One region of the Acinetobacter sp. ANC_7504 genome, then DNA from elsewhere that is predicted to be linked to it. Evidence: predicted binding sites of a transcription regulator. Region 1 holds the regulator's gene; the other holds the start of a gene.

The links. Region 1 encodes PhoB, which activates phosphate uptake and scavenging genes when phosphate is short. Its sites were predicted from a motif close to TGTCATNAANCTGTCATAA; they were not measured.
Region 2: a site for PhoB is predicted at 2,540-2,558, ahead of AC1M9F_RS06075 (inorganic phosphate transporter). Genes of this name have one in related genera too.

The regions. Positions count from the first base shown of each region.
Region 1 is NZ_JBWYIZ010000002.1:61,294-78,498, reverse strand. It holds gene AC1M9F_RS04280 (methionine aminotransferase) at 1-4, shown strand, start outside; gene AC1M9F_RS04275 (MATE family efflux transporter) at 118-1,485, shown strand; gene AC1M9F_RS04270 (SDR family NAD(P)-dependent oxidoreductase) at 1,536-2,381, opposite strand; gene AC1M9F_RS04265 (TetR/AcrR family transcriptional regulator) at 2,580-3,266, shown strand; gene phoB (phosphate regulon transcriptional regulator PhoB) at 3,495-4,205, shown strand; gene phoR (phosphate regulon sensor histidine kinase PhoR) at 4,216-5,577, shown strand; gene asd (archaetidylserine decarboxylase) at 5,618-6,466, opposite strand; gene AC1M9F_RS04245 (sulfurtransferase) at 6,463-7,311, opposite strand; gene pncB (nicotinate phosphoribosyltransferase) at 7,423-8,625, opposite strand; gene AC1M9F_RS04235 (ankyrin repeat domain-containing protein) at 8,739-9,242, opposite strand; gene AC1M9F_RS04230 (catalase) at 9,382-10,896, opposite strand; gene dtd (D-aminoacyl-tRNA deacylase) at 11,130-11,570, shown strand; gene AC1M9F_RS04220 (SCP-2 sterol transfer family protein) at 11,663-12,142, opposite strand; gene aciT (ciprofloxacin tolerance protein AciT) at 12,333-12,647, opposite strand; gene serB (phosphoserine phosphatase SerB) at 13,060-14,280, opposite strand; gene AC1M9F_RS04205 (hypothetical protein) at 14,358-15,629, shown strand; gene ribBA (bifunctional 3,4-dihydroxy-2-butanone-4-phosphate synthase/GTP cyclohydrolase II) at 15,914-17,035, shown strand; gene ribH (6,7-dimethyl-8-ribityllumazine synthase) at 17,060-17,205, shown strand, end outside.
Region 2 is NZ_JBWYIZ010000003.1:189,290-206,494, reverse strand. It holds gene metH (methionine synthase) at 1-2,373, opposite strand, end outside; gene AC1M9F_RS06075 (inorganic phosphate transporter) at 2,832-4,454, shown strand; gene AC1M9F_RS06070 (hypothetical protein) at 4,529-6,070, opposite strand; gene AC1M9F_RS06065 (ABC transporter substrate-binding protein) at 6,230-7,183, opposite strand; gene AC1M9F_RS06060 (rhomboid family intramembrane serine protease) at 7,340-7,957, opposite strand; gene nfuA (Fe-S biogenesis protein NfuA) at 8,117-8,755, shown strand; gene AC1M9F_RS06050 (TonB-dependent receptor domain-containing protein) at 8,977-11,235, shown strand; gene AC1M9F_RS06045 (class I SAM-dependent methyltransferase) at 11,327-12,577, shown strand; gene AC1M9F_RS06040 (hypothetical protein) at 12,606-13,607, opposite strand; gene AC1M9F_RS06035 (alpha/beta fold hydrolase) at 13,625-14,635, opposite strand; gene AC1M9F_RS06030 (carbonic anhydrase) at 14,956-15,570, shown strand; gene AC1M9F_RS06025 (arylesterase) at 15,647-16,291, opposite strand; gene AC1M9F_RS06020 (ABC transporter ATP-binding protein) at 16,333-17,046, shown strand; gene AC1M9F_RS06015 (ABC transporter permease) at 17,043-17,205, shown strand, end outside.

The sequences.
Region 1 (17,205 bases):
TTAATCACAATAACGAAAAGAGATGCAACGGATTACTTTATTACTAAAGCAATTTGAATGATAAGGTGCTAAGGTCAATCCGTTGATATAGAAAACAATAATGGATAAGACTTATATATGGCGAGAACCTTACGGCCGATTGATGAACCTGGTTTCTGGAAAGTTTTTTTAGTTTTTTTAGTTCCGCTGATTGCAACCAATATCCTGCAAAATTTATCAGGCACAATTAATACGATCTTCGTCGGGCAAATGATGGGCGTCCAAGCAATTGCTGCTGTTTCAGTCTTCTTCCCTATTTTGTTCTGTCTCTTGGCTTTTGTAATTGGGCTTTCGGCTGGCTCGACGGTATTGGTTGGTCAAGCGTGGGGAGCACAAAATTTAGAAAAAGTTCGAGCAGTTGTCGGCTCTACTATTTTTATGACATTGATCGGCGGGACGATTATTGCCATTTTAGGTGTTCTATCTGCACGCCACATTCTTGAGGCCTTGGGCACAGACCCAAGTGTCATGCATTTATCTTTGCCTTATGTTCAATGGATGTTAGCAGGTAGCCCACTCCTCTTTATCTATATTATTTATACCTCTATCTTACGTGGTGTCGGTGATAGCATTACACCTCTCATCGCTTTGGGAATGACCAGTCTAATCGGGCTCTTTATTACTCCTGTTCTCATCGCTGGATATTTTGGATTTCCTCAATTGGGTATCATTGCACCCGCCATCGCTACGATTGTGGGTTATCTGGCCGTGCTTATTTTTCTGTACGTTTATTTAAATAAAAAAAATCATCCATTACGTCCAGATTTAGCAATGTGTAAACATGTACGCCACAATCCTGAACTAAGCAAGATTATTCTCAGGCTTGGCGTTCCTACTGGAATTCAAATGGTCACGACTTCTGTGGCAGGTTTAGTCATTGTCGGCTTGGTCAATCGCTATGGTTCAGAAGCAACAGCTGCTTATGGCGCAGTCAATCAGGTTTTGAACTATATCCAATTCCCTGCTCTGTCTATCGCAATTGCCGCTTCTATTTTTGGGGCTCAAGCGATTGGTGCAGGTAAAGCGGATTCTTTATCACGTGTAACTAAAACAGCACTGGGCATGAATTTTGTCTTTACAGGCGGGCTCGTAATCTTGGCTTATTTGTTCTCAAAATATCTCATGGCATTATTTATTACAGATGATAAAGTTGTGATACTCGGGCAACAATTATTGTTTATTGTGCTGTGGTCAATTTTATTTTTTGGCGCGAGTGCTATTTTCGCCTCAATTATGCGTGCAAGTGGCACTGTGACTATGCCAATGATCATCAATATTGTAGCCATACTCTGTATTGAACTCCCAGCAGCTTATCTATTTAGCGCATGGTGGGGGCTGGCGGGAATCTGGTACGCTTATGCTTTGGCTTTCGTTTGCTTATGTGTGATGCAAGGTTTGTATTATCAATTTGTTTGGAAAAAGAAAACTGTTCAAGTACTGATTTAAATTAAAATCAAGAAAATAAAAAACCCGCATGACGCGGGTTTTTTTAACGATTATTTAGAATCGAAACGTTTACTCATTTTAGTCGCAAATGCAGTCACTTTTTGATAGCCCGTTGGCATCACACGTTGCATTAAATCAATCACTTTCGCATCGTTACCAATCAGTAAACGACGGCGATCTTTTTGCACTGCTTCTAGAATTTGACGCGCTGCTTCTTCAGGTGGACAACGTAATAATTTATCAAATGTCTGTGCAGATTTCTGTGGATTCATGCCCAAAGATTTTAAACTGTCATTCATTTTTGCAGCTTTCGCAATATTGGTACGAATGCCGCCTGGATGTACGCAAAGCGCGCTCACACCCACATTTTCAATATCTAGCTCTTGACGAAGAGATTCAGTGAAACCACGTACAGCAAATTTAGTTGCATTATAAGCAGACTGAGTTGGTTGCGCAGTTAAACCGAATAGACTTGAAATGTTGATAATGTGTCCATCACCTGTTTTCTTAATATATGGTAAGAATTCTTTGGTGCCGTACACGACACCCCAGAAGTTAATGTTAACAATCCATTCCAACTCTTCGTATGTTGCGCCTTCAACGGTCGAACCCAATGCCACCCCAGCATTGTTGAAAATCATGTTCACTGAACCATGATTCTGTACAGTTTCAGCCGCCCATGCTTTAACTTCGTCACGATTCGCAACATCTACTTTCTTGGTTGTGACTCGTACATTTGCATTCTTCGTCAGTTCAACTGTTTCTGCTAAGCCCTTTTCATTTACGTCACTTAAGGACAAATGACAACCTTGCTTAGCCAGTAACACTGCAAGTTGTTGACCAATACCAGAACCTGCACCTGTGATTGCAGCCACTTTGTTTTTAAAATTTTTCATTGTGAATCCTTTTTTTGATTTTTATGCACCACAGCGTTGATCTGGGTCATTCATGTTCACTATAATTTTGACAATTATTATTGTCAATGTAACTATCGACCATTTTTATTGTTACTATAGGCCAATTTAGTATCTTTAGCTGATCAGTACTCTATACTGACCGCAGCATAACACTTTTATAAAAAGACTCGAATTGCTATGAACCCAGAGAACCTCACTCCATCAGAACACGAGCAAGCGATTGAAAAGCCTCCCGCAAAAGAGCGTCAATTTAAAGGGATGTCCTTAACTGAACGCAAACAAGCACGCCGTGAGAAACTTATTGAAGCGGGTATTGAAGCATATGGAACTCATGGTTTTTTCTCAGTAACCGTTAAAGATATTTGTACACAAGCGAAATTAACTGAACGTTACTTTTATGAATCTTTTAAGAAAAGTGAAAACTTATTCCAAACGATCTTTTTAGAACTGATTGAGAAGCTTCAACAAACATTAATGCAAGCTATTATGAAAGCCTCTCCTGAGCCTCTAAACATGATTGATGGAGGTCTAAATGCGTTCTTTAGTTTTTTAGAAGATGATCCGCGTACCGCTCGGATTATTTATATTGATGCAATGCTCGTCCAAGAACTTCATAATCATGCAACCATTCAAGAAACAATGGGCCGTTTCGACCGAATGATTCATGCCTTTGTCACATTAATGATGCCACATACCCATCTCACTGAAAAAGAGATCTCCTTGATTGCAACTGGTCTAAATGGCTATGTCACTCAAGTTGCTGTTCGCTGGGTAGTAGGTGGTTTTAAACTTCCACGTGCTGAGGTCGTTCAGGCATGTAAAACCGTTTTTCTCGCCCTATTGAATGATCTAATGAAAAAGTAGCATCAAATTAAGATGAAGAAATTGTGACAAATCGTAAGTAAATTTAAGATATTGATTTAATTTCAGATTAATAAATATCAATGAGACAAAATATCAGCCTAATTGTCACAAAACATTGCTATATTTAACTTCGATTTCCATCTTGCAATGATACTGTCATAATTAATCTTTGTAATAAGCCTGTCATAAATATAAAACGGTTCACCGTTCATCATAGGATATTGCGTTGTGAAAGATGACTACATTTTAATTGTCGACGACGAGCTCCCAATTCGGGAAATGATCCATACTTCTTTAGATATGGCAGGCTTTCAATGCTTGGAAGCAGAAGATGCGAAACAAGCACATCAAATGATTGTTGATCAACGTCCAGCGCTTATCCTACTCGACTGGATGTTACCGGGTGGCGTGAGTGGCGTAGATTTGTGTCGTCGCCTTAAGCGTGATGAAACACTTTCAGAAATTCCAGTCATTATGTTGACTGCGCGTGGCGAAGAAGACCATAAAGTTCAAGGTCTTGATGCTGGAGCAGATGACTATATGACAAAACCATTTTCAACACGTGAGTTGGTATCCCGTATTAAAGCGGTGTTAAGACGTGCAAATGCGTTAAATGGCGAAAAAACCATTGATGCAAATGGCTTAATTCTTGACCCAGTAAGCCAACGTGTCAGCTATAATCAAAATATTCTTGATATGGGGCCAACAGAATATCGTCTATTGGCATTCTTTATGACTCATCCAGAACGTGCCTATACCCGTGCTCAATTACTTGATCAGGTATGGGGTGGAAATGTGTATATTGAAGACAGAACCATCGACGTCCATATCCGTCGCTTACGTAAGGTGCTCGAACCTTATGGTGCAGACCGTTATGTTCAAACTGTGCGTGGTACTGGCTATCGTTTTTCAACACGAGCTGATGTTGCTTTAGGTTAATTTAGATTTTATGTACGAACCCTACCCCGTCCCAGAATTGGCACGTGAACATCAAAAGTTTCTATATAGCAGTTTATGGACTTTTGCCAAGCAAGACTTACGTTTACTGGTATTTCTACTGATTATTGCGGGCTGTATCGGGTTAGGGATTGGCTATCTTTGGATATGCTTAGGCATTGCCTGTCTCATATTTTTTGGTATCCAATTACGCTCATTATATTTAGTCAATGATTGGATTTCGAATCGTCCTTACGATGTACCACCAAATTTAAATGGAATCTGGGGGGCATTACTGTTCAATGTATATCGGGCTCAACGCCAAGAACGTATTGTTCAGTCTGAAATGGTTGGACTGATCGATCGAACTCAATCTTCTCTCGTGGCTTTATCAGAAGCGATTATTCTTACGGATGATTCCCATCAAATCGAATGGTGGAATCCTGCTGCGGAAAAGTTATTTGGCATTCAAGCTGTTGATCGTGGCCGCAACCTGCTCACGATTATTCGCCAGCCAGATTTTATTGAATATTTTCATAATACCCATCAAGCACCAGATGGTGTAAAAATTAAATTGGTGAACCATGATAATAAGTACGCGCAAATCAAACTGACTCGCTTTGGCAATGAAAGTCGCCTCTTAGTTGCGCACGACATTACGCGTATGAAAAATCTCGAGCAAATGCGTTCAGATTTTGTTGACAATATTTCACATGAATTAAGAACACCACTCACAGTGTTAAGTGGGTATATCGAAACATTCACAGATCAAGAAGATATCAATCCGCGTTGGAAACGTGCCTTTGAACAAATGCAATCGCAAACTAAACGCATGAATGCATTGGTCAATGATCTTTTGCTTTTGTCTCGTTTAGAAAATGAAAAACAAATTGCGAAAAATCAAATTATCGAAATGCCAAGTTTAATGAACCATCTGTTTGATGATGCGCAAGCTTACAATATTGATTATGGTCATACACTTAACCTTGATATAGACAGCCACTGTGACTTAATTGGTTCAGATATGGAATTGGCGAGTGCATTTAGCAACTTAATTACCAATGCCATAAAGTACACCCCGAAAGGTGGCACCATCACCATCGGCTGGCATGATGATGGAGAACGTGGCTATTTTTCTGTTCAGGATACTGGTATTGGAATTGATCCAAAACACTTACCGCGTTTAACTGAGCGTTTTTATCGTGTGGATAGTGCACGCAGTCGTCAAACAGGTGGTACTGGTTTAGGCCTTGCCATCGTTAAGCACGTACTTATGCAACATGGCGCACATATTGAAATCGAGTCGAAAGAAAACGAAGGCTCTACATTTATTGCCGTGTTTCCCAAAGAACGCTTGTATAAAATGCACGAATAAAAAAAGCGCCTTAGGCGCTTTTCTTATTCAAAAGATATACTCAAATAAGATGACCCAACGCTTCACCCATTACTACAGTTGAGTTCGCCTTAAATGCTTGGTCCCATTGCATTTTATCTTTCTCAAACAAAACTACAGCCGTTGAACCCAAATAAAAACGTCCGAGCTCATCACCTTTTTCAAGTTTCATCGCATGATGGTTCAGCTCTAAGCGACCTGTTGGTTTTACTTTACCTGTCGCAACAGTTTCAATTCCAGCAACAATCATTGCGCCAACTAAAACAACAGCCATACGACCAATATCAGTATCAAATAAACATACCATTCGTTCATTACGTGCAAACAAACCCGGAATATTTTCAGCTGTAGTTTGGTTGACTGAAAATAATTCACCTGGAATATATAAAGTTTCAGTCAATGTACCAGAATAAGGCATATGCACACGATGATAATCACGCGGTGATAAGTACACTGTTGCAAATTCACCATTTTTGAATGGTGCTGCCAATTGAGGATCACCAATTAACTTTTCAACTGAAAAGCTTTGACCTTTTGCCTGAAAAATATCGCCCTCATTGATTTTACCCAATTGTGAAATTGCACCGTCTGCAGGTGACACGACACTTTTAGGATTAGGATCAATTGAACGAACGCCTGTTTTCAAAGAGCGAGTGAAAAACTCATTAAAGGATTTAAATTTCAAGGCATTTTGTTGCTCAGCAATTGACATATCAATGCCATATTTTGCTTTAAATGCTTGAATGACAACATTCTTTAATACTGGGTTTTCACTAGCTGCGACTTTACCCACCAAACGGCTGAGTTTTTGTTGCGGGACGATTTGCTGCGCTTGAATAAATAGTTTCTTTTTTAAATTTGTCAGACTCACTCAGGTGACTCTCCAGTAATGATTGGACTGTCGAGGCGGTTGCCCCACTCGCTCCACGCACCATCATAAGCTTGGATATCCCAACCCAGTAATCGACCAATAATGTAAGCTAAACCTGAACGGTGATGAGACTGACAATATACGACGACTGGCTGATCAAATTGAAACCCCAATTGTTCTAAACGTTGTTGCGTGCGTTCTAAGGGGTGCAATTTTAAATGATTTTGACGATTAAGTGCAGTACTCCACTCAAAATGTCTAGCCGTTGGAATATGTCCACCACGACGTGCTGCGAGACGTTGCCCGGTATACTCTTCAGCCGTCCGGCAGTCCCATACTTGGCAAGTTTTATTTTCAATTTTTTTTATTAAATTTGAATAATCAATACGGTGTTGATCAACATTGGATGTCTCCACTTCAAAAAGACATGTGATTGGCTGAACCTCTTCAACTTCTGAAGACGTAGGATAGTTGGCGCCTAACCATGCATGAATACCACCATTTAATAAACTGGTGTTATAAAAACCCATACAGTGTAGATTCCAGATCAGTCTACCAGCCCATGCCCCACCTTCATCATCATAGACCACGACATGATGCTCAGGTGATATGTTTAATATCTGGACTAGCTGCTGAAGCCCTTCATCATCAGGCAATAAACCCGTAGCTTGTTCCTCTTGGCGCACTAAAAATTTTGGCTTCAGATGTATAGCATGCGGAATATGTAATTGCTCATAGACCGAACTTCGGGTCAAATCAACAATACGTAACTTTTCACTTCCTAAATGAGGAACAAGTTGTTCTGCTTCAATGAGCAGACCGAAATCAAAAGCGTTAGTGGTCATATTTATTGAATAGTTCTATTGGCCTTGTTCAAATCTTAGCACAAGACTTTTTCAAAATTATTCTGATTTTTTGCATGGTATTAGCAAAAAATCAGAAAAGGGAAATTATGATTAAGGAGACTCAACATCAAATACCTGACGCAAATATGCGAGGAAGGTATCATTATCAGTCATCGTTTTTCCTGGACTATCAGAGAGTTTAGCTACCGATTGACCATTGCATTCGACTAACTTTAAAACAATATTCAAAGCAGTTTGCCCCATATCATTGGTGAGGTTAGTACCAATCCCGAAACTGACTTGGAAACGATCTTTAAAATATTGATGCAAATCCCATGCCTTCTCTAAGTTTAGACCATCACTGAAAGTGAGCATTTTAGTTTTGCTGTCAATTTTTAATTTTTTATAATGTGCGTAGGCTTTATCGCCCCACTCATATGGATCACCACTGTCATGTCGTAGACCATCAAACAATTTGGCAAAATACAAATCAAAGTCTCTTAGGAATGCATCCATACCAACAACATCTGTCAGTGCAATGCCTAAATCTCCGCGATATTCCTGCACCCAAGTTTCAAGTGCAGCTTTTTGGAAATCACGTAAGCGAACATCAAGTGCTTGGAAAGCTTGTAAAAATTCATGCGCCATCGTACCAATGGGTGTAATACCCAACTGCTTTGCCAATAAAACATTACTTGTGCCACGAAAAATATGTGGTGCAGCCTTATTAAACTCTTCCACCACATGTTTCTGCCAGTCAAAACTATAGCGACGGCGTGTTCCAAAATCGGAAACAAGAAATGGTGGATCATTCGGTTGTTGACTACTTTCATAGTGTTTCAACAATTCAATTTTAGCTTTAAGACGGCGCTCTCCTTCTGCCAATACCTGCTCATCGCGAATACGACGAAAATAGAGTTCATTGACGATTGCAAGCACGAAAATTTCAAACATCATTGCTTGAACCATAGGTCCTTCGATACGAATATCTAAACGACCTTGATCATCGATACTGGCTTTAATAAAGCGGCGCTTAAGTTGGAATAATTCTAAATAGTCTACAAAATCACTTTTAATAAAGCGTAAACTTCTTAAATATTGTAATTCATCTTCTTTAAATTTGAGCTGACACAGTAAATCTAACTGTTCGTTCAGTTCCTCTAATATATCCACGAGTGGATAGGCTGTATCTTCAAGGTTACGACAACGAAATTGATAGACACTATCCGTTTGAGGAAATTGATGTAATACCACTTGTAACATCGTGAATTTATACAAGTCAGTATCAAGTAAGGATTGAATAATGGCAGACATATTATTTTTCAGTTTTTAGCAACTTATTGCATTAAAGCACATTTTGTTGCGATTCATAGCTCGTTTTAGTAATTGTCGAAGATTATTCGACTAATTACTAAAACTTAAACTGATTATTTTTTTGCATTGTCTTGACTATATGACTCAGTCAAAGCTTTCAATGCTTTATCTTGCCCAATAACTTTTGCGAATTCTTCTGTGGTCTTGTGTCCTGTCTGTTTCGCTTGAGCATCACAATCGACCTGGCGTAATTGTTTGGCAATCGACCATTCAAGCTTAAAGATAGCACCCATCAAAGCTGTATTACCCTTATTATCACGAGCACAGCGGTCTGCGCCGTTTTCCAATAGAGTCGTTACAATATCTTGATGACCATAGTAGGTCGCCATCATTAATGGTGTAAAACCAGCATGGTTTTTAATATTGACTGGAAAACCATGTTTCAAAAATTCATGAATAACTTCTTTGTTTCCTGTTTTCGCTGCTGCAAAAAATAAGTCAATCACTTCTTTCTGATCTGATTGTTGTGAGCTACTGACAGACGTCGTTTGAGCGTGAAGCATTACTGAACTTAAACTCAGTAAAGCGATTAATAAACTATATAAAATATTTTTCATTCTTCCCTCACCTGAGTTTAAATTCGATAACGAATGCCTGTAAAACTCCCCTAGGGTTGCAGGAAAGGAATTGAGTTTTACAGGACTTTTTTGAGGTGACACCTTAGACCCTAATCACCAATTCAAGGACTAATCTTGATTAGTCTTTTAAAGCTGCCGCTTTCGCTTTAACAGTCGCTAAGTTACCGTTTACAGCTTTAGTCATACGTGTGCCGTAATCCGCATCTGCTTTATAGAAATAAGACAACATGATGTGTTTAGTTTCTGAATCTTTTACGTTACCAAGATCAGCTGCTAAGTTCATAATGAGGTCAGATTTCTCTTTAGCAGAGTATGAACGGTATAAATCACCCGCTTGCTTAAAGTTTTGCTCTTTCACACCACGTTGCTGAACTGTGCCAGAAAGTGGAGTTTCAACAGCACGTGCTTTAGGAGTCGATGGTTTTGGCTCCATACGGCTTGGTTCATAGTTCACATTAGATGAAGTTGCACCAACATTCATATAACCGTCTTGGTTATTGTTGTTCACATTTACCAATGGACGGTTTACTGGAATTTGCTGGTGATTTGCACCCAAACGGTACATTTGTGTATCAGAGTAAGAGAATATACGACCTTGTAACAGACGGTCTTCTGATGGCTCGATACCTGGTACTAAGTTACCCGGAGCCATTGCCACTTGTTCCGTTTCTTGGAAGAAGTTTTTAGGCATACGGTTAAGCGTTAACGTACCTACTTTAGTTTCTGGAACTAAATCTGTAGGCCAGATTTTAGTTGGATCTAATGGATCAAAATCAAAGCTGTTTAAATCTTTAGGATCTAACACTTGGATATAAAGATCCCATTTCGGGAAGTTACCCGCGTTGATGTTCTTATAAAGATCATTCGTTAAGTGGTTGAAGTCTTTACCTTGTAATTCAGCAGCTTCTTTAACGTTTAGACCTTTAACACCTTGCTTAGAACGGAAGTTAAATTTAACGTATTTATATTCGCCTTTGTCGTTGTACAATTTGAATGCATGTACACCGAAACCGTCTTGTTCACGGTAGCTCGTAGGAACACCTTGGTTACCATATACATAAGTCAACATATTTGTTGCCCATGGCTGGCTAGACAAGAAGTCAAATACGCGATTAGCGTCTTGAACGTTGTCAATTGGGCTTGGTTTCATTGCGTGGATGAAGTCTGGGAACTTAATCGCATCACGAATGAAGAATACAGGCGTTTGGTTACCTACTAAATCCCAGTTACCTTCTTGAGTATAAAACTTAATTGCGAAGCCATGTGGGTCACGTAAAGTTTCTGGAGAATGCTTACCATGAATTACTGTAGAGAAGCGTAAGAATACTGGAGTTTTCGTACCTGCTTTGAAAAGTGAAGCAATAGTAAGATCTGATAAATCTTTAGTTGCAACGAATTCACCATAAGCTCCCGTACCACGTGCGTGTACAACACGCTCAGGGATACGCTCACGACCGAAACGTTGAAGTTTTTGAATCAACTGTACATCTTGTAATAATACAGAACCATTTGGACCTGCAGTGATTGAATTTTGGTTATCACCCACTGGTGCGCCGTTATCTTTTGTTAATGGTGCAGCTGATGCTGCTGTCGCAGTTGCAAGCATTGCAACCAACATTGAACGCTTAAACATCGTTTTCTCTCTCAAATTTACCTTTCCTGCAGGCGTAAATTACCTTCTTTAATAAAATTGGTAAAAAGGTTAATTTTTATCATTTCAATCGCTTTATTAGATCAAAGGTATATACTCAGATTAATTATTTTTTTATCAATAACTTATGAGGATAGATGACGACTTTATCCCTTTTCTTTTTTCCAATTTGATACAATTCATTTGAATTAAAAAACATCAAACTTGGTTGAATTATGCGTGCTTTACTCCAACGCGTCCTTGAAGCGAAAGTCGTTGTGGATGGTAAGATTACTGGTCAAATCGAAAAAGGGATTTTAGTTTTTATTGGTATTGGCAAAGAAGATAACTTTGAAAAAGGTAAGAAGCTCATCGATAAGATTTTAAAATACCGTTTTTTTGATGATGACCAAGGAAAAATGGGTTGGAATCTTAGCCAAGCCGGAGGCGGGTTATTATTAGTCTCGCAATTTACCCTGATGGCACAAACCCAAAAAGGTTTGCGTCCTGACTTCGGCCCTGCAATGCCACCTCTCGAAGCAAAAGAACTGTATGAACAGTTAGTTGAATACGCAAAATCTCAGTTTGAACATGTACAAACAGGAATCTTTGCAGCGGATATGAAAGTGCATCTCATCAATGATGGTCCGGTAACCTTCAATCTTGAAGTTGAATGACTAGAAAAGCCCTCTGATGAGGGCTTTTTCTCTTGCATTTAAATACTCATTTCTAGAATCAAAACGAGAAAAGTCCGTATGTAGGTGATGTATTACTTACCTGTCTTTTCTTTAATAAATTGACGAGCAAATTGTATTTTTTCTTTTACAGGTTTAGGAATTTTTGGTGGAATTAATTTAGCAACTTGGTTAAACCATACCAATAAGCTGAAATCACCTTCCATTTTAATACTGCCATTTTGCATACCCGTCATGAATGCAGTTGGATCACCTTTCATCAGGGTTTTAACACCTTGCTCGCTATCAGCAAACTGAAGTACGAAATCTGCTTTCTCTGCATCACCTGAAACAGAATCAATCTGACCATTGTTGACTAAAATCTGACGTGCAACACCTAGATCTGTACCAATTTGAATACGGAACTGACGATCATGAATTAACTCAATAAATTTTGGACTCGTACGTGACAATTGTTTCATACGCAATGCCAAACCTAACACCAAAAGGTCTAGTGGATCTGTGCTTGCATCAACGATAGGTAATTTCACAACAGGTATTGAAGATAGTTTCATGACAATTTAAGTCCGTTTTTTTAATATCAAAAATAATTGATTCATCCTAGCATATCTTATAAGTAAGGAAATGCAGCTTTGTTTAACAAAACGTATAGGCAAAAAAAAGGTATATCATTTTGATACACCTTTAAATATAAAATTGTTACTACGCAGTTTTGGTCTACATCTCATCTGTCATGCGCAGGATTTAATCGTCCTCATATACAGGAGTATGTTCAATATAACGACGATTTTCTAAAGCCTTTTGCGCACGACTATCTTCGCGAAGTAAGAAAGCCGTTAAAGCCACCATGGCTAAGCTAATCGCTGTTAAATAACTATATGCCAAGGACATGTCAAAGACGTGTTGAACACTATAACGAATACCTTCAAGTAAACCCCAGAAGACCATACCCGCCAACATAAACCCTAGCCAATGACGATAAGGTGAAAAGAATACGGCCGCCAATGCTACAGCGATCAGAGCAAATCCGAGTATCGTTGCAAAAGTTAAAGTGACCATAAAAATCTCCGTCAAAATTTAGATGTTTCAAATACTGCCTAATGGTGTTTCACAACAAATTAAATAACGCTTCACTTTCTTCAATGGTCTTGTTGGCGTCTATGAAAGCATTATGGTGAGTTTTTTTCAGAAAAAAAGACCTGATGCTTTTGTAAGCGACACATATTGTCGCAACATTCTTTTGTCATTACATTTTTTAAGATTAGACATTTTTCATAGAGTCAGAATCAGTCAAACTTGGCGTGTCATTACAAAAAAATACCTCGTAATTTTTTGTCAAAACATCTTTTTTTCGATGATGATCATCTGTTTTTTCGTCTGAACTTAACTGATTAAAATTTGTCTAAGAATGATTTACTTAGATAAAAAAAAGCGACCATTTGGTCGCCTTTTTAATAAGCTTTTTTTGATTTTAAGCTCGACTTAAATCTTTATCATGTACACCTAACAGGTACAGAACACCATCCAAACCAACACTTGAGATGGCTTGATTTGCATTTTGACGCACCAATGGTTTAGCACGGAATGCAACGCCCAAGCCCGCTATAGAGAGCATTGGCAAATCATTCGCACCATCACCTACTGCAATCGTTTGCTCAAGTGAAATGCCCATTTCATCCGCAATTTGGCCTAATAAAAATGCTTTACGAGCGCCATCCACAATATGCCCTTTAACTTCGCCAGTGACCTGCCCATCTTGAACATCCAAGATATTGGCATGAACTTCATCAATCCCAAGTTTTGCTTGTAAATATTCAGCGAAGTATTGGAAGCCACCAGATAAAATAGCCGTACGATAACCCAAAGATTTCAGGGTTGAAATAAGACGTTCTGCACCTTCAGTAATCGTTAAACGTTCTGCAATATTAGGCAATACAGAAGCATCCATACCTTTCAGTAGCGCCACACGCGCACGGAAACTGCTCTGAAAGTCCAGCTCACCTTGCATAGCACGCTCAGTAATTTCTGCGACTTGTGCACCGACACCTGCTTCAATTGCAAGCTCATCAATCACTTCTTGTTCGATCAACGTTGAATCCATATCAAAGCAAACTAAACGACGATTACGACGGTACGGCGTGTCTTCTTGTACTGCAACATCGACACTAAGGTCATTTGATAAACTTAAACATGCCGCTCGCATCGTTGCAGCATCTAACATCTGACCGCTCAAACCAAATTGCACACAAGCACGTTTTGGTTCATTTTCAAAATGATTCAACGTTGGGCGACCAGACAAACGAGTGACTGTTTCAATATTAAACCCTTGACTTGAAACAATATTAGTCACTGCTTGCAAATGTGCTGCAGTAAGTTCAGGTGCCAATGCCGTCACGATATATCGTGTACGTCCACCCTCTTTCACCCATTGCTCATAATCTTCTGAATCGATCGGTTTAAAGCGCACAGTAAGACCAATATCGTGTGCTAAAATCAGAATATCTTTCATGGCCAAAGCCGTTGCTGTCTGGTCTTCGGAAGCAACCACGATGCCGAGAGTCAATTGGTTATGGATAACTGCTTGTCCTACATCTAAAATTTGCAAAGAATGTACGGACAACACCTGCATCAATCGAGTAAACTGATTCGGTTGGTCAGGTCCTAAAAATGAAATAAGAATGATTTCTCGCATGAATTGACTCGGGTCTGAGCTACGAATATTGTAAGAATCATAATCGAAATTGAATTAATTTTCTTTGGAAGTTTACGTTGAATGCGCCTAGACAAGGGCTATTTGCTAGCCTGCTGATTGTAAGTTTTGCCTTGCATACCTTTTTATTGGTTATTGCAACGACACATCAATTAAATGAAAACCGTGCAAGCCAAGGTTTGCTAATGACGACTCAACTGGTCGCAGATAGCTTAACTGAACTTGAACCTGCCAATACTGTATCTCTTGCATTATTAGCCAACCGCTATGCAACGAATCCAAGTGTTGCATATATACGTATTCTTGGCACAGGAGATCAAGTTCTCGCGACTGCAGGCTTGTCTAAGACGCGTCAGGGTGAAATCTTCGTTCGAGATGCACTACAAAATGAAAAGAAAATTGGCAGTGTGGAAATCACATTGGTTAAACCAAGTATCGGTGAAATATTAAGAACACAATGGCTGGCGATCCTCTCGTCACTCTTTATTCATGGCTTATTATGGTTGGCTTATCGTGCCATTGCTCGCCCTACGCGTAGCGAATATCTTGCGAGATTAAATAATGAGTCCCGTTTACGTCATGAGATCAAGCTGCTCACTGAAGCATTAGAACTGGAAAAGAGTCAGCCTAAACAACCTCATACGCCAGAGCAAAATAAAGAACAAGCTGCAATTACGCCAAAAGTACCGACTCTGCAGTTAGATCAGGATGCTTTATCACTGAATATCCAATTTTATGATCCGAAACAATTAATTAATACGGTCAACAAATCTGTCTCTTTACCTTATTTTAATTTATGTCAAATTTTCTTAAATAAGAGCATCGAACTGTGTACAGCGCATTATCATTTGAATGTTGATGATATCGTTGTGAATCGTAGTTTTGATCAACAAGGCGCTGTCATCAGTATTTCTTCACTCAAGAATAACTCGATTGCTTGCATCTTAATGATTGGTTCGGTGTTTCAATTATTGTCAGAAGTACTCTATAAACGTTACCGTGAGGATAAACGGTTCGTATTGCAAACACGTTGTGCTGTAACCGCACCAGTGGAGGCAATGCAACTCGATTCAGTACAAGCGGCGGAAAGACTCACACATCACCTGATTGCGAAAGAAATGGCGCTATATTTGACCCACGATCAGTTAAAGCATATTGGTGAATGCTACCAATTGGTTCCGATGCCGAATCCAACCAGTGTGTTAACACGTCACGCTTTCATGATTAATGGTATGAACGAAGCCTGTGCCGAACTCGCACAAAATATCCGTACTGAGATTTTGAAAGGCAAAGCCCAAAGCTCCTCGACGGATCGTACAATCAGCTCTTAATTAGATTAAATTTTAATAAGTAAACCAGATTTGATGCTAAGTTAAATCTGGTTTTTCTTTTTAAAAGCTCACAGTCGTGAAAAGTTAGACTAAGCGTCTAGTTTGTATACAAAAGTGCTCTTTTGGTAATTTTATCTCTCTTTTCAATGTGCTATGAAGGTGTATGTTGGACTGTATTGAATGGTACAGTCATAAGCATAGGCAAACTGACTAAAAAAGCGTTAGACTATGGCGCAACAAATTTATTCAAATGTCAGAATGACATAACAAAAAGGTGAAGGTTGATGTCGCTCAATACTGTAGAAGAACTTGTAGCAGATATCCGTGCAGGAAAAATGGTCATCCTGATGGATGATGAAGATCGTGAAAATGAAGGCGACCTCGTTATTGCTGCAACGCACGTACGACCTGAAGACATTAATTTCATGATCACGCATGCTCGTGGCTTGGTTTGCTTAACGTTAAGTCGTGAACGCTGCAAACAATTAAATTTACCGTTAATGGTTGATGCGAATGGCGCTCAACACGGGACAAACTTCACGCTTTCTATTGAAGCTGCAAATGGCATTTCTACAGGTATTTCTCCAGCAGAACGTGCGCACACGATTCAAACAGCAGTTGCGGCACATGCAAAACCAGCAGATATCGTTCAGCCAGGCCATATTTTTCCACTCATGGCACAACCAGGTGGTGTGCTCCATCGTGCAGGTCATACCGAAGCAGGTTGTGATTTAGCTCGTCTTGCAGGTCTTGAACCAGCTTCTGTGATTTGTGAAATTATCAATGAAGACGGGACTATGGCCCGTCGTGCTGACCTTGAAATTTTTGCTGAAAAGCACGGTCTAAAAATTGGTACAATTGCTGATCTTATTCACTACCGTATGACCAATGAACAAACGGTAGAGCGTTTGGATCAACAAAAACTCGATACCGAGTATGGTACTTTTGATCTTTACCGTTATCGTGAAGTCGGGAATCCTGATATTCATTTGGCATTGGTTAAAGGTCAACCTGAAGAGGGTGTGACGACTGTTCGCGTTCATGGCTTCAATCCGGCGCGAGACTTATTAAAGCTTAATAAGCAAGATGGTGAAGCAGCTTGGAATTTAGATCGTGCTTTAAAAGAAATTGCTCAAAGCGATCGTGGTGTCTTGGTATGGATTGGACAACGTCAGCCGTCTGATTTAGGTCCAGCATTAGAAGCATTAACTGCGCCAAAACCAGCCAAGTCAAATGCTGCCTTATCGCAGCAATACCAAACCATTGGTGTGGGTGCACAAATTTTACGTGATTTAGGCGTACAGAAAATGAAGCTCCTGAGCTCACCTTTACGCTTCAATGCATTGTCTGGCTTTAATTTAGAAGTGGTCGAATACATCACAGCTGATCAGAGCTCTCATTCATAACTCTTATTAAATATCGAGGTTGCTATGGCGATTCGCCGTATTGAAGGTTTATTACATCTCGCGAGCGAAGATCGTTACGCGATTCTAGTTGGTCGTTTTAACAGCTTTGTTGTTGAACATTTATTAGAAGGTGCAATTGATACATTGCATCGACATGGTGTTAAAGACGA
Region 2 (17,205 bases), on a different contig from region 1:
TAAGATTTTCTCACAAGGTACCATCACGCCAAGGTCAACGATGTCATAACCGTTACAGCCAAGTACCACACCCACGATGTTTTTACCGATGTCGTGTACGTCGCCTTTAACAGTAGCAAGCAAGATTTTACCTTTGGCTTCACCTTGGGTTTTTTCTGCTTCAATAAATGGGTTCAACCAAGCCACGGCTTGTTTCATCACACGTGCAGATTTCACCACCTGAGGTAGGAACATTTTGCCGGCACCGAACAAGTCGCCAACCACGTTCATCCCTGCCATGAGTGGACCTTCGATCACATCAAGTGGACGAGCTGATTTTAAACGTGCTTCTTCGGTATCTTCATCAATATAAGTCGTAATACCTTTTACAAGCGCGTATTCAAGACGTTTTTCAACAGGTTCATTACGCCATTCAAGGTTTTCTTCAGCTTTTTGCGCGCCTGCTTGACCACGGTATTTTTCAGCCACTGCAAGGAGTTTTTCTGTTGCTTCTTGACCGCTTGCACCTTGGTTGCGGTTTAACACCACATCTTCAACCGCTTCTTTTAATTCGGCATCAATGTCATCATAAATCGCAAGCTGACCTGCGTTGACGATCCCCATGGTTAAACCTTGTTGAATGCCGTGATATAAGAACACCGCATGGATCGCTTCACGAACAGGTTCGTTACCACGGAATGAGAACGATACGTTTGAGATCCCGCCTGACACCATCGCGTTTGGAAGGTTTTGTTTAATCCAACCGGTTGCTTCAATGAAGTCCACACCGTAGTTGTTGTGTTCTTCAATACCTGTTGCGACCGCAAACACGTTCGGGTCAAAAATAATATCTTCAGATGGGAAACCCACTTCGTTGACTAAGACATCATAAGAGCGCTTACAGATTTCTTTTTTACGTTCAGCAGTATCCGCCTGACCGTTTTCATCAAACGCCATGACAATCACTGCCGCACCGTATTGACGGCATAGGCGAGCACGTTCTACAAACTCGTCATAACCTTCTTTTAAGGAAATTGAGTTTACAACCGCTTTACCTTGGACGCATTTCAAACCTGCTTCAATGATCTCCCATTTAGAAGAATCCAGCATGATTGGCACACGTGAAATATCAGGCTCAGACGCGATCAGATTCAGGAAATGCACCATCGCTTCTTGCGAATCGAGCATACCTTCATCCATGTTGATGTCGATGATTTGCGCACCGGCTTCAACTTGTTGACGTGCCACATCTAAAGCTTCAGTGAAGTTACCTTCTTTAATCAGGCGTAAGAATTTTTTAGAACCTGTCACGTTGGTACGTTCACCGACGTTCACAAACAATGAATCTTTGGTGATGTTGAATGGCTCTAAACCACTTAAACGACATGCAGGTTCAATTTCAGGGATTTGACGCGGTGCAATACCTTCAACCGCTTGCGCAATCGCACGAATATGATCCGGCGTCGTACCACAACAACCACCCGTAATGTTAATTAAGCCACTTTCAGCAAATTCTTTAATAAATGCTGCAGTTTCTTCAGGAGTTTCATCATAACCACCGAAGGCATTTGGTAAGCCTGCGTTTGGATGCGCTGAAACAAAAGTATCCGCAACGTCAGACACGGTTTTGACGTGTGGACGCATCGCATCTGCACCCAGTGCACAGTTAAAGCCAATCGATAAAGGCTCTGCATGGCGCATTGAGTTCCAGAATGCTTCTGCGGTTTGACCTGTGAGTGTACGGCCAGATGCATCGGTAATGGTGCCCGAAATCATAATTGGCAGTTCGTAACCAATTTCTTTAAACACTTCTTTCACTGCAAAGATCGCAGCTTTGGCATTTAGGGTATCGAAGACCGTTTCAATCAAGATGATGTCTGCACCACCTTCAATCAATGCCTTAGTCGCTTCAATGTAGTTAACTTTTAACTCATCAAAGGTGATGTTACGGAATGCCGGATCATTTACATTTGGTGAAATTGAAGTGGTACGTGACGTTGGTCCTAATACGCCCGCGACAAAACGTGGTTTTTCAGGTGTTGAGTATTTTTTACATGCTTCTTTGGCAATTCGAGCTGCTTCACGGTTAATCTCAGGAACCAAATCTTCCATATGGTAGTCAGACATTGAAACACGGGTTCCATTGAACGAGTTAGTTTCAATAATATCTGCACCAGCTTCAAGATAAGCTTCATGAATGCCTTGAATAATCTGTGGCTGAGTTAGAACCAATAAGTCGTTATTACCCTTAAGGTCGTAGGCCCAATCCTCAAAACGTTCACCACGGTAATCAGCTTCTTCCAATTTGTGGCGTTGGATCATGGTACCCATTGCACCATCAATAATCAGGATACGTTTGGCAAGAAGCGCTTTTAAGGTGGCGAGGGTAGACATCAAATGACTCTCACAAAAATCTGCACAAATAATGGTGCAATATTTTAGCAGAGTTACGTCCACTTTTCTGATAAATAAAAATTTATGAACCTATTCCCAAAAAATTAAGGATGAATTTCATCCATCGACTACGATGATCAACCTATCAAAACTGAAACTGTCTATATTTCATCATGTTGTCATAATCTAATGTAATAATAACTGCCGTTGTAACAAATGTGACAGTGATGTCATCTTTATTTCATCTATTTAATTACCGATTGAAATAAAGATTAAAGACGAGGCTTTTGTATTAACTATCTGATTATTATTGATAAATTTTGAATACTGGTTGTTTTTAAAGTTTAATTTTCTTAAATAAGTGTCGTTTGGATGACTTATATGACAGCTCTTTGTCATATAATTGTAATAATTAAATTGAACAATAGAGTGGATATTTATCCTCTTTCTCTGCTTGCATGAATTCTAATCAAACTCCAGTTTCAGATTCAGCACAATCGTCAACGCCTATGCAGTCGACGAATGTTCACGTGCCAACGCCGAAATTCTTTATGCCAGTGTTCCTTACACTGATTGTTTCAACCTTGATTTACATTGGTTTTCAGTTGGCTGCTGATTTATCTCATGTGCCTGCTTTAAATCTTTATGCTGTGATCATGTTGGCCACGGCATTGTTTATCGCATTGGGTTTCGAGTTCGTTAACGGTTTCCATGACACGGCCAATGCTGTGGCAACGGTCATTTATACCAACGCTTTATCTGCACCTGTCGCTGTAATGTGGGCAGGCTTCTGTAACTTCCTTGGCGTAATGGTCGCAAGTGGTGCAGTTGCCTACGGTATTATCGCGCTATTGCCTGTTGAATTGATTATGAACGTCGGTTCAGGTGCTGGTTTTGCCATGGTCTTTGCCATGTTGATTGCCGCAATCGTATGGAACTTAGGAACTTGGTTCCTCGGTATCCCTGCTTCTAGCTCTCATACACTGATCGGTTCGATTTTAGGTGTGGGCATCATGAACTACATCTTAAACGCAGGTAATGGTGCGTCAGGTGTAGACATGGAACAGGTGATGAAAGTGGGTAAAGCACTTTTATTCTCACCATTAATCGGTTTTGCATTTGCGGCTGTATTGTTCTTATTGGTTAAAAAAATCTTTAAGAAACAAGTGGAATTATTCCAACCACCAGAAGGGAATAAACCGCCGCCGCCACTTATTCGTGCCATTTTGATTTTCACGTGTACCGGTGTAAGTTTTGCACACGGCTCAAATGATGGTCAAAAAGGTATGGGTCTGATTATGTTGATTCTGATCGGGATCGTGCCATTGGCATACTCTTTAAACAAGAGTCTAGATCAACAACATATCCAAACGTTTGGTCAGTTATCTGCTCAAACTGCTGATTTGATTTATCCAAATCACCAAGATATTCCAGATGAAAAAGCGCGTGAAATTATCACGTCATATATCCAAACCAAAGAAATCACGCCTGAAGTTGTGCCAGCTTTGGCAAGTTTAACGGATCATTTAGGTGAAAAAGTAGGAAGCTACACATCCATTAAAGATGTTCCTGAAGATCAAGTGGCTGAATTCCGTAATGATATGTACCTCAGCACGACTGCATTCAAGCGTTTAGATAAAGCAGAAGCTTTACCTGCCATGACTGAAGCGCAAGAAAAAACAGTGGACAACTACCGTGATAACTTAGATTCATTCCTTCAATACATTCCAACATGGGTGAAAGTTGCGACTGCATTGGCATTAGGTCTAGGGACGATGGTAGGCTGGAAACGTATTGTTGTTACCGTTGGTGAGCGTATTGGTAAACAACACATGACTTATGGTCAGGGGATGTCTGCAGAGTTAGTTGCAATGTCAACGATTGCTGCTGCTGATGGCTTTGGTATGCCAGTGTCAACAACACACGTTTTAAACTCTGCTGTAGCAGGTACGATGGTTGCGAATAAGTCGGGCTTAAACTTCCAAATGGTTCGCACAATCTTATCAGCGTGGATTTTCACACTGCCAGCAACAATCTGTTTATCAGGTGGTTTATTCTGGTTGTTCCTTCAGTTCACCTGATTGAATTCAATACTTAAAGACTAAAAAAGCGCTGAACAATCAGCGCTTTTTTTATGATCAATTGTTTATGACGCTTATTTTTGGAATTTAGACCAAAGTTTTTTCAAGGGGAGTTTTTCCTCAGCAAAACCATATAATGCGGCAAATGGTAGGGCGGTGCGTGCGAGATATGCTACACGCCATAATCCACCATGATTAGCACCATGCATGATTAAGTCTAATGGATGATTGAGGGCGATGTCAGGATTGGCAACCGACTGTGGGTTTCTCAAATCATGAATCCACAACGCAGCCATAATCGCATTGGTCGTCGCGGGTTCAAATGCTTCAACATCAAACAAATTGGCACCATTGAAAGCAGCTTTTAATAATGGGTTTTTGGTTACCGAATGTGTAGTGGTCGATGGAGCAATATTAATGCTGACACGTTGACCTTGTGACCGTGCTAACGTAGCGCGCCATTGTTGAATCCTTTTCGCCAACGCATAATTTGGACCTTGTTCAACCACAAGACAGTCGCAGATCCCATACTGTTTATCATGACATTGGAATAAGCGTTCTTCATTTTGTTTGAAAAAATAATCACGAGAGACAGTCGAAATACTCTTGGACAGAATATTTTCAAGTTTAGAGCGTGATTTAAACTTATCTAATCCACCTTGAATAACTTCCTGTGGTACAGCGTAGACGTCAGTGGGCGTACACATATACATTAAACTGGTATTGGATTTTTGTTGGCTGACATGTTGCATAATGGCATCCATCGCCATAGAAACACGAACGTGCTTTTCGCCATCTAAATACGCAATCGCGGCAAGATCTAAGTCTCGATCAAACTGGGTGAGCCAATGTGCAATCTCAGGGGTATCTGTTAATAAGTTAACGCCTAAACGCTCTGCAGCTTCACGTATAGATGCAGATGAATCTATTGATTCGACACTTGGAGCGTATAAGGTCGCATTGCCTTGCAGAACAGTATTCAAAATCTTTGTCCATACTCGCTCATGATTTAAATCAAGCGCCATGATATTGGCTTTCCATTTCGCCAGCCAAGGTAAAGGTCCTGCTTCAGAAGCTGCACCAAACAGCACCATTGTTCGATCCGAAAGGTCAAACCACTCTGGATGCTGCACACACGCTTGTAGTGCCTGTGCATGTGATGCTTCTATAATACCTCGGTCTAACCAAAGTTGAATTTGGTCGAGTAGGGCTTGACCTTCTAAATTTTTACCCTGATAAGGTACAAACCATTGCGGCTCAGCATTAGAGTTTCCTTGAAGTGTGTAGGTATTTAAATCTTTTGATTTAAGATTCATCACTTCATTCAATGCATGTGTATGTTGATCACGTTGAAAACTAAACTCTTCATAAGCTTGTTGAAGTCCATCTTGAGCGATGCGCAGCGCAGCTTCAGGTGATGAGAGCCCACATTCTACCAACCGTTTAAAATGAATCGGATAGGATTTTCGCCAATTCTTTTCATTGATAACTGCATCAGCGTATTCTGGCTGAATCTGTTGTAATGCCGCACTGACGATGCGTTGGCCTGATTTTGAACTGCTGGGTTTAGAGGACGTGTTAGAGGAAAATTGTAAACCATCAGGTTGATTAGACATGCAAAAAATCTCAAAAAAAAATGAATAAATTCGCGGATGCCTACATTATCCTGACAAAATTAATGATCTAGGTGGCATTAATTACCAGATATTGATTGAATTATTACGAGATATTTCTAAAAAAAGGAAGCCGAAGACTTCCTTTATAAACAAAATCAATTATTTAGTATTTTTTATACCATTGATCAATTCTTCTAACATAAATGCAGTGTTATCTAAGCCAGCGCCCGTTAAATACCAGGCATCGGCATCAACAAAGATGACACGATTCTCTTTGACTGCTTGACTATTCTTGAGTAATGGATGTGATTGAATATGTTGTTTCGCAGCATAGTTTTGCGTGTTTACAGCACCACGGTCTAACACAATGATGAAATCAGGATTTTGTTTTATTGCATGTGCTAGATGCTCTAAATTGCGTTGCGCGGCAGCAAGAGCTTCTGGTGAGTTTGGAGCAGGTCGAGCACTTGAGGCTTGAGGTGCTGCAGACGGCACCACTGACTTTAAGCCAGAAATATCATAGGCAAATCCAAATCTTTCATTCTTTGCATGCGGTATAAAATTATCACCCATGGCAAAAAGCATCAGGCCGGATTTGCCTTTAGTGAGTTGTTTAAGTTGTGCTTGAAGGGCATAGACATGATCTAATTTAGATTGTGCGAGTTGTTCCTTATTAAACATTTTTGCTAAAAAAAGTGTGCGATTTTTCAGGTCTTGATTGAAGTTTTGAGTATCAGGCCAGAGGTTGATTGCAGGTGCAATTTTTTTGACCTCATTTAATTTTGCAGCAGAACGCCCGCCGACAATGATGAGATCTGGCTTTTGTTCTTTTAATAAGGTTTGGTTGGGTTCAAATAAAGATCCAGCTTTTACATATTGTTTGTCATTAAATTTTTTCAAAGCACCAACAAAAGTAGTTTCGGGTACGATTGATGCTTGAATACCTAAAGCATTCAGTGTATCCAACGCGGATAGTTCGTAAACAGCCAGCTTCTGTGGCGTATTTTGAAGTTGAATAGTTTGATCTTGATAAGTGAATTGAACAGGTTGAGCATATGAAACAAAGGCGCTGAATGAAAGAATGAGTGCCAATGGAAGTTTAATGTAAGTCATATCAATACCTCGAGGTTTGATAAAAGCTTAACATGAACATATAAATGATAATCATTATCATTGTTGAATTTGTGTTTTTGATTTATTTACCAGCATCAACTTTGAATTTAAGGGTATTTGTGCGGAGTGTTTTAAGCCCCCGCAATGATCAAAGAATTAGAGCGGTAGTTGAAGCAACTTGCTGAAGAAATGTGGAATAATTTGAGGTTCAATCAATATCGTAACCACGACACCGTAGGCTGCACCCCATAAATGTGCACTGTGGTTGATGTTACTGTTTCCACGTTTACCTGACCAAATACTATAAGCAACATAAAGCACGGCAAAAATAATGGCTGGAACTGGAATAAAGAAGACAAATATCAGTTTCCATGGTTGAAATAAAATATAAGCAAACAAGACTGCTGATACTGCTCCAGAGGCACCTAGACTTGCCCAGCGGTGATCATTTTTATGTTTTAAATAGCTTGGAATAATTGCCGCGATTAAACCGCCTAAATAGAACAGAACAAATCCGAGTTCATATAAGTATTGTCGATAAAAACTCTCAATTACACTTCCAAAGAAAAAGAGTGTGATCATATTGAACAGTAGATGTGTTCCATCTGCATGTATAAAACCATGCGTGATAAATCGATCGTATTGACCTTTCTGCATGGCTGGAGGCCAAAAAATCAAACGATTCATAATATTTTGATTGGAAAATGCAACCAGTGAAATGGCAACCGTAATTAAAACGATGGTGACAGTATGATTAAAAGGTAAATCAAGCATATGGATAAGATTGAATAAATTGCTTTAATTCTATTCATCATGCCATTTTTTTAAATTTAATTGTTATTAATATAATAATTCTGACAAATTTAGTTGAATTTTAAATATTATCCCCGATCTTCAGTTAAAATAGAGTCTTCAGCTTGAGGAAAAATTGTTATGTCGACTGAGAACACCAGCACTGCAGTTGCTGAAGAAATTCCAAATTTATTAATTACACCAACTGCGCAAGAGTATTTGTTTGAACTTTTAGAGAAGCAAAATACTCCTGGTATCGCGGTACGTGTTTTCGTAGAACATCCGGGTACACCACGTGCTGAATGCTGCATGGCGTATAGTGCACCAGATGAAGTCGTTCCAACCGACTATAAACAAGAATATCCAAAATTTGCTGCATATATTGATACACCATCAATCCCATACTTATTGGATGCAGTGATTGATTACAACAAAGATCGCTTTGGTGGTCAGTTGACTTTCCGTGCACCTAACTCGAAAGTGCCACGTGTAGGTCCAGATGCATCGATTGAAGAACGTATAACCTATGTATTACAGTCAGAAATTAACCCTGGTTTAGCAGGGCATGGTGGAAACTGTGCATTGGTTGAAGTGGTTGAAGATGCTGAGCATGGTTTAACAGCGGTCTTGAAATTTGGTGGTGGCTGTCAAGGGTGTTCAGCAATTGATGTGACACTTAAACAAGGTGTTGAAGTTACGCTAAAACAGCATATCCCAGAGTTACAACGTGTTGTGGACCAGACAGACCACAGCCAATCAGAAGGCGCTTATATGAAATAAGTTGCCTTTAAATTTACAAAAGTTGATTTGAAAAGCTCCCATTAAAAGGGGGCTTTTTTTATGAAAACTGAACAAAATGAGTAATATCAATAAAATTGAAATGTAAAAACAAAACTATAAATGAGAATAGTTATCATAATCTATTGCAAAGTGATTATCATTTGTTACAATGCGACACAATTCGAACAAGATCTCTCCACACATTCTTTGGTAATTACACAATGCAAAAGACATTTTTAAAATCTAAGTTAGCGTTTGCTGTCTTAACCACCATGTCGGTTTCAAGTTTTGCACAAGAGCAAATTGGTCAAGATACTAATGCAAAACAAGATACAACTAAGTTAAAAACAATTGTCGTAACTTCAGCGAGTGGTTATGAGCAAAATATAGCGGATGCTGCTGCTACTATTTCAGTGATTACTGCCGAAGAATTAGAAAAAAAATCTTATAGTGATGTAACTGATGCATTGAAAAATGTTCCAGGTGTATTTGTACAAGGCGGTGGAACGAACCAGACGATCTCCATTCGGGGTATGGGATCAGCTTATACCCTATTTTTAGTAGATGGACGTCCAATGAATGATGGTAGTCTTTTAACAACAAATGGGGGGGTTCAAGGAGCATCAGTAAACTTCTTACCGCCAATAGAATCGATTGAACGTATTGAAGTGATTCGAGGCCCGTCATCCTCTCTATATGGTTCTGATGCAATGGGTGGTGTAATTAACATCATTACTAAAAAGCATCAAGATCGTTTGACTGCAAGTATTCGAACAGAATATATCAAAGCTGGTAAATCGAATGACGTTAACAACGACGCAACCAATACCAGCTTGTATGTAAATGCACCATTAATTGATAAGCTTCTTTCGGTTCAAGTTACAGCTGGTCTTCAAAAGATTGAAGAAAGTTCATTACAAAAAAATACAGCCGAAACAGGTGAGAGTGAACCAGATTTTCAAAAAACAAATCTAGGTACAAAGTTTGTTTTTACACCAGATGAAAAAAACACACTCACTGCTGAATATGTAAGAACTCAACAAGAGCGTACACACAACCCAGGTAAAAGTTATACCCAGTATGTTTCAGTAACGGGTCCTAAAGTTGATATTGATGGTAAAGATTTCGTTCTATCTAATGGAAATTATTATCCAGCATATAATACGAATAATCGTAATGATGATGGTGAGCTAATCTATCGTTCAGATGTCGTACCGAATACAGGGACTTACTCAGAATTAGAAAAAAATAATTTTAGCCTTACTCATGATGGTGAGTACGACAATCTAAAACTCACTTCTTACTTGCAATATGATAAAGATAAAAATAATGCAATTACAGGGCGTACTGTGGGTAAAGTTCAAAATCCAGGGGGGATTTTATTTGAGACTATCACAGCCAATACCCAAGGAACGTACTTTTTCGAAGATCATAGTCTGACCATTGGCGGGCGATATTTAAAAGAAAATCTTGAGGATGGTACAAGTAACCAAAATGCAGCGATGGCTGGTAAAGTCACTAAAATGGATCGATATCAATGGTCTATTTTTGCAGAAGATACTTGGAATGTCAGTGATAAGTTAGCACTAACCTTAAGTGGTCGTTTCGATGAAAATGAGTTTTTTGGTGATAATTTCAGTCCAAAGGCATATGCAGTTTATAAAGCTACAGACAACGTGACTTTAAAAGGAGGTGTAATTTCAGGCTATAAAGCGCCGAGCTTACGTAATTCTTCTCCAGATTACATGCTGAACTCAATGGGCGGGGCAATTATGCCAAACCCAAATTTAAAGCCAGAAACCAGTTTAACGTATGAAACAGGTTTTGCATTCACTCATCCTGAATTGGGTTTATCTGCAAGTCTTATGGTCTATCAAACTGACTTTAACGATAAAATTACTCGATCTGGTCGTTTAGATGGTAGTCGACTTCCCCCAAAAAATGACGGTGAGCCGCCTTACACTCAATCTGAAATTAATGATTTCGTTAATAGCAGTGCTTTCTATCAGTCCAACCCTAATCTGCCATATAACGCAAATGGTTATACACTCAACTATAACATTGATAAGGCCGAAATTAGAGGGCTTGAACTGACCACAGATTACAACATTACAGATTACTTAAAATATAGACACTCTTATACATTCACAGATAGTGAGCAAAAATCTGGACAGTATGAAGGTAAACCATTGAATAATTTGCCTAAACATATGTTTAATGCAGGCTTAGATTGGGACTTTAATGATCAATTGTATTTATGGACTCAATTGAATTATCGTGGCAAAACAGTGGGTGATACCGATGGAGATAAAACACCAGCTTATACATTTGTAGATGTTGGAGCTGTGTATAAGTATAGTGACCAATTCCAGCTATCTACTGGTGTATATAATGTTGCAAACAAAAATGTACTGAAAGATGGAAATGATTGGGTGCTTGATGGTCGACGTTACAGCTTTGCCTTGAATTATAAGTTTTAATGACTTGTGCTTGGAGTGAGAGCGAGAATCTCACTCCAAGCTTTGAATAGTCGAGTTTAGAAGGAAAATAATGAAGCGCGTCGATGGCTATGTGGTTGACACTATCTATCCTATGTTTTTTTATCCAGAGATGCAGCCAATTTGGTTGAGTACAATCAGCCAATTTCAAGGTTATATAGCGCCAGATATATCTCAAAATTTTCGATATTTAGAGTTAGGTTGTGGTTGTGGTCTTAACTTGATTGTGGCAGCAATTGCAAATCCGCACGCTGAGTTTGTCGGAGTGGATTTTAATGACAAACACATACAACGAGCTACAGAGCTTACTCAATTCTTACAGTTAAGCAATATAAGATTCTTAAATATAGACTTTGAAAAATTTAACAAAAATAATAATGAAGTGTTTGATTTCATTGTCTGTCATGGAGTGTATTCTTGGGTTTCTGAACACAATCAATATTTTATTAGGCAGATTCTAGATAAATCTTTAAAGGACCAAGGATTATTCTATTTACACTATATGTGCTTTCCTGGATCCGCTACTTTACAGCCTATTCAAAAAATCTTTAACTTGGTTGATAAAAATACGTCTCAGCAATCTGCTCAAAGTATTGAATTGTCTACAGCACTAGTGAGTGAATTAAATCGGAGAGGCGCTTTTATTGGATATGACAAAATACAAGGAATTGTGAATACATTAAAAAATGATACCAATTATCTCGCTCACGAACTTTTAACTGATTATTGGCAACCCCTTTATAGTGTAGATGTACATGAGATTTTAAAGATCGAAGCTGATCTATCATATATTGGGAGTGCAGTTCCAACTGAAAACTTAGATTCGCTTAGCATTCCAATCGACTTGCAACAGTTGATATCAGATGTGAATATTTCGAATACAAAAGAGTATCTAAAAGATATTGCTCGGGATTCAAAGCAACGTATGGATTTGTTTCAAAAAAAATCAGTGAATTACCGTTTTGAAGACCATTTAGGAATTTTACATAAGATTAGATTAGATCTTATTCTTAACAATCAGCGATTGGATAATATTAATTTAAAAACATCAATTGGCCCAATTCAAGCTCCGAAGGAGGTGATCAGTGCCATTATTGAAAGTTTAAGAACTGGTTCTAAAACTTTTCAACAGTTACATCACCTTCCTTGTTTTCAGCAAAATTTAAAACTACTTGTTGAGAGTATATTTTTATTGATGAATTGCCATTATATCTATCCTATAAGCGAGCATAGAGAATCAAAGGACGTACGTAAAATAGAACGTCTCAATTCATGGCTGAGTGAGCATCAAATTCAGATTCAAATACCGACGACATATTTCTAATAAACCGCTCTAAGGAGCGGTTTTATAATTAAGATGTGAGAATACTTAGTGCTGGTTCAGAATAGTAGAATTTTTCAAGATATACACGTGCACGTTGTTTAAGGTGTTCACTAGAAATCATATGCTTAATTACGGGGCAGAGTAGAGCACTTAATTCATTTTGAACAAGGCTTTCGTTGATATTGATATCTTGCATGATCAGATCAAAAGAGCGGTCTTGATTATGGCAATACCACGTGTAAATACCATCGTGTACTTGTTGCTTTAAATATTCAGTTTGACGGAGGTTGTCCCAAATATCATGTCCCATTGCCACAGTATTTGGTAGATCATTGATTTCAACATAGTTTTTAACAGCAGAGAGTGGGACTTGCTTTATTTTGTGCCAAAGATTGGCTTGGAAGTGGTATAGCTTATTGTCATCAAAGTGTTGGTTAATCACTTGTTCGCTAATTTGACTGATCTTGATAATATTTTTTTGAAGATAATGTTTGACCGTATCATCAAGATTGGAATCAGTGACACTTTCAAGAACTGATTTCCCCATTTTCATAAAGCGGCCGACACCGGGTACTTTTTTATTCATCACTGAATTATCAATATAATCCTGAATAGAATGATGGATTAACTCGGTGAGCATACTCGAAAATGCGGGATTGTTCACGATACGTTTAATCAGGGCTTGGCGGTGAGCGCTTTTAGATGAAATATAAAGTGCAATTCGATCAATGGTGTGAACCGAGATAATATCTTCGATTTGAGTCGTTTCGTTAAGCGGGTGAACCAACGCAAATCGAATATGCTCCGCAATCTGTTGAATGAGAGAATCAGTTGCAGGCGTATTTAGAATTTGTTTTTGAAGCAGCGCATTAATCGCCTCGAAAGACCAAATTTTCTTTAAAGGTTGTTTTCTAAACCATTGATAAAAATATAAAAATTCATTTTCAATAGTGTCATCTTGAGAAAATTCATGATCAAGAAATGCCAAATGTGCCTCAATCAACTGTTCGATTTTAGGATTTTTTTCCATGAAAATTCTCAATATCCTTAATTTGATGATGACGTTTTAACGGTATTCATCTTATTTAAAAAACTTAAGTAATGTTGCGCCACAAGATCAGGTGTTTCTACGATAGGTGTATGACCAATTTGATCTAATAGAATAGGGGGATGTGCTTTTTTTAAGGCGGTCCCTAATTCATGTGCAACTTCAACATTGACTATCTGATCTTGTTTTCCCCACAAAATCAATGTTTCAACCTCAATATTTTTTAACAATTGAGCAAATGATTCAACGGTGTACTGTTGATTGAGTTTAACAAGCTGATGAATCAACTCAGATGTATCCGCCGCGCGTTGAATAAGTGCTTGCTCTTGTTGTTTCTTGATTAAACTGGGTACGAAGGGAGCTTTATGCATGACTCTCCTAGAAACATAATTCAAGTCACCAGGTTGTGAGATTAAAAGCTGCTTTAAATAAATTGGGTTATTGAGGAAGAATGTTTTGTTGCTTCTGAATAATCCACCGGCACTGATCAGAAATAAACTTTTCATTTCTTGAGGATATTTAGCAGCATACATCAGTCCGATTGATCCACCGACAGAGTGACCCGCTAGATTAAGCTGGTTTTCAATGCGTAATGCTTCTGCAAAACGACGTAACTGTTCAGTCAGATGAGGAAGTGATAAGTCAAATCCCTTCGGTGTTAGCGTTTGTCCACCTCCAGGCAAGTCAACGATAATGACGCGATATTGCTGTGTGAGATTCCGAGCTACATGATTCCAACTGTCTCGATTCATGCCTATACCATGAATGAGCAATAAGGCAGGTCGATCAGCAGGACCACCTTCGCTATAAGACCACACAACATCTCCGACGCGAATCGTTTTATTGGATAGTCCTGCCCAAGCACGTTCTTCATTTAAAACTTTTTGATAGTCGATACATTCAACAGTATCTGCTCGGGTAGATGAGATACCGAGGCTGAGCATTAACGCGAGTAAAATGGAAAATAAATGTTGATGCTTTAATATGGGTAAAGGAAGATGAACAAACATGCAGGTGAAATCCCTTAAAACAGGGCGACATTATAATCAAGTGACTTTTATAAAGTAGTAGTTAAAAGTAAAAAAATAAATCCTATTTTTGTGATAATTGGTTCTCGATTTAAATAAGTTTTACTTCATAAACATAAATTTAAGCGCTGAATCAGCTGCTAAAGTGTTTAGTAAGGAATGATCATAATCATCAGATTTGAAGAAATTGAAGATATTTTTAGCAATTAACAAAAATTGTAACAGAGTTTAAATTTTGTCAGTGACAATCAAAAAGCACAGTATTAAAATTACCTCAAACCTTGATAAACCATGGATACAAGATGCTAACTGCACAAGAAGCTTTAGAACGTTTAAAAATTGGTAATCAACGTTTTGTTGAAGGTCAAACCAAGCATCAGCGATTATTGACGCATCAAGAGCGTGCTCAGATGGCTGAAACTCAAGAGCCATTTGCGATTGTATTAGGATGTTCTGATTCACGTGTTCCAGCTGAAATGGTTTTTGATCAGGGCTTAGGTGATTTATTTGTTATTCGTGTAGCAGGCAATATCGTAGCTCCATCTCAAGTTGGAAGTGTGGAGTTTGCAGCCGAAAGTTTTAATTGTCCTTTAGTGATTGTATTGGGTCATACACATTGCGGCGCGATCGACTCAACGATTGAAGCATTACGTAATCCTCAACAACCGCCATCAGTTAATTTGATGTCTATTGTCAATCGCGTACGTCCATCAGTCGAAATTTTAATGCAAACTGAGTTAAAAGATGATTTGAAAAAGCTTTCAGTACACGCGGTTCGCTCAAATGTTTTTGCTTCAGTTAACCAGTTGCGCCATGGTTCTGCGGTGTTGGAAAACTTGATTGCACAAGGTAAATTAAAAGTTGTAGGTGCAGAATACTCACTTGAAACAGGTGAAGTTACATTCTTTGACTTCTAATATCAGCATTTTAAAAAAGCCAGCTTAAGCTGGCTTTTTTATTGATTGGGATTTATGGATCTATATGTCTATAACTTTATAGAGCGCCTTTAATATAAGAATATGCATTATTTAAGAGTTTAGGTTGAGCTTGTTCATTAGGATGAATCAGATCTTTTTGCATGAGTTTATTATTTCCAGCAACACCTTCTAGAAAAAAAGGGAGCAACTTCACATTAAATTGCTGGCTCACAACTTTATAATTATTTTCAAAGGCTTTGCTATACGCTGAGCCATAGTTTGGAGGAATCTTCATGCCAAATATGAGTACTTTGGCATTAGATTTTTGGCTCAATTGAACTAATCGAGTTAGGTTTTGTTGAATCATTTTTGGAGGTTGACCTCGTAAACCGTCATTACCTCCCAATTCAATTACGACAATATCTGGTTTGTGTGTTTGTAGCAATTTGGGCAAACGTGCTAATGCACCACTGCTTGTTTCACCACTGACACTTGCATTGACCACTCGATGTTGTTTCGGATACTGTTGATCAAGACGTTTTTGCAAAAGATTGACCCAACCTTTCTCGGTGGGTACGCCGTAACCAGCACTTAAACTATCACCAAGAATAAGGATAGTTTTTGCAAAGCTATTGATCGGTAAAAGAAACAGACAACTGCAGATAAATAAAAAGGCAGTTTTTCTCAACGTAACAATATTTAAACTTTGACTGATTTGCATAAAGGCTTTCTATGGTTCGTAATGACTCAACTTCTTCAATCATGCCACAAGCGTTAATTTCTGCACAGCAATTGACACAAACGATACAGATCCAACAAAAAAAGTTGACGATTTTTGAGAAACTAAATCTACAAATTTATCCTGGCGAGCAAGTCGCAATCACAGGCAGATCGGGTTCTGGAAAATCTACACTCTTGGGAATTCTGGCGACATTAGATCAGCCAAGTTCAGGAACATTGTCGATTAATGGTATAGCAGTTGAGCAATTAAGCGAAGAGCAACGCGCTCAAATTAGACTTGAAAATATTGGTTTTGTATTTCAATCCTTTCAGCTTTTACCTTCTTTATCTGCGCTTGAAAATGTCATGTTACCGCTGAGAATTCAAAAGAATTTTGATTATGCCAAAGCAGAACAACAAGCCCTTTATTGGTTGAACAAAGTGGGTTTAGATCGTCAAAGTACTCAAACACCTAAAGTACTGTCTGGGGGAGAACAACAACGCGTAGCAATTGCACGCGCTTTAATTGCTGAGCCCAAAATTGTATTTGCGGATGAACCAACGGGAAATTTAGATGGGACGACAGCCCAGGAGATTGAACAGCTTTTATTTGATTTGAATCGGGAGCTGGGCACTACATTGGTTTTAGTCACCCATGATCAAAAGCTAGCACAAAAATGTGAGACGCATTATGAATTGATCGATGGTCAATTAGAAAAAGTGCAAGGCGCTTCAGCTTCTGGAGCGCGTGTATGAGTGCGCTATTCAAACCTTTGTTGAAGCAAAGTTTTGCTAGCACAGGGATTTATTTGCTCATTTTTGCATTGAGTCTCGCGATTAGTGCGACAACCGCTTTAAAGTTCAGTAATGATCAGATTCAACAAGCTGTTTCATTGCAGGCTGCTAAGCTTCAAG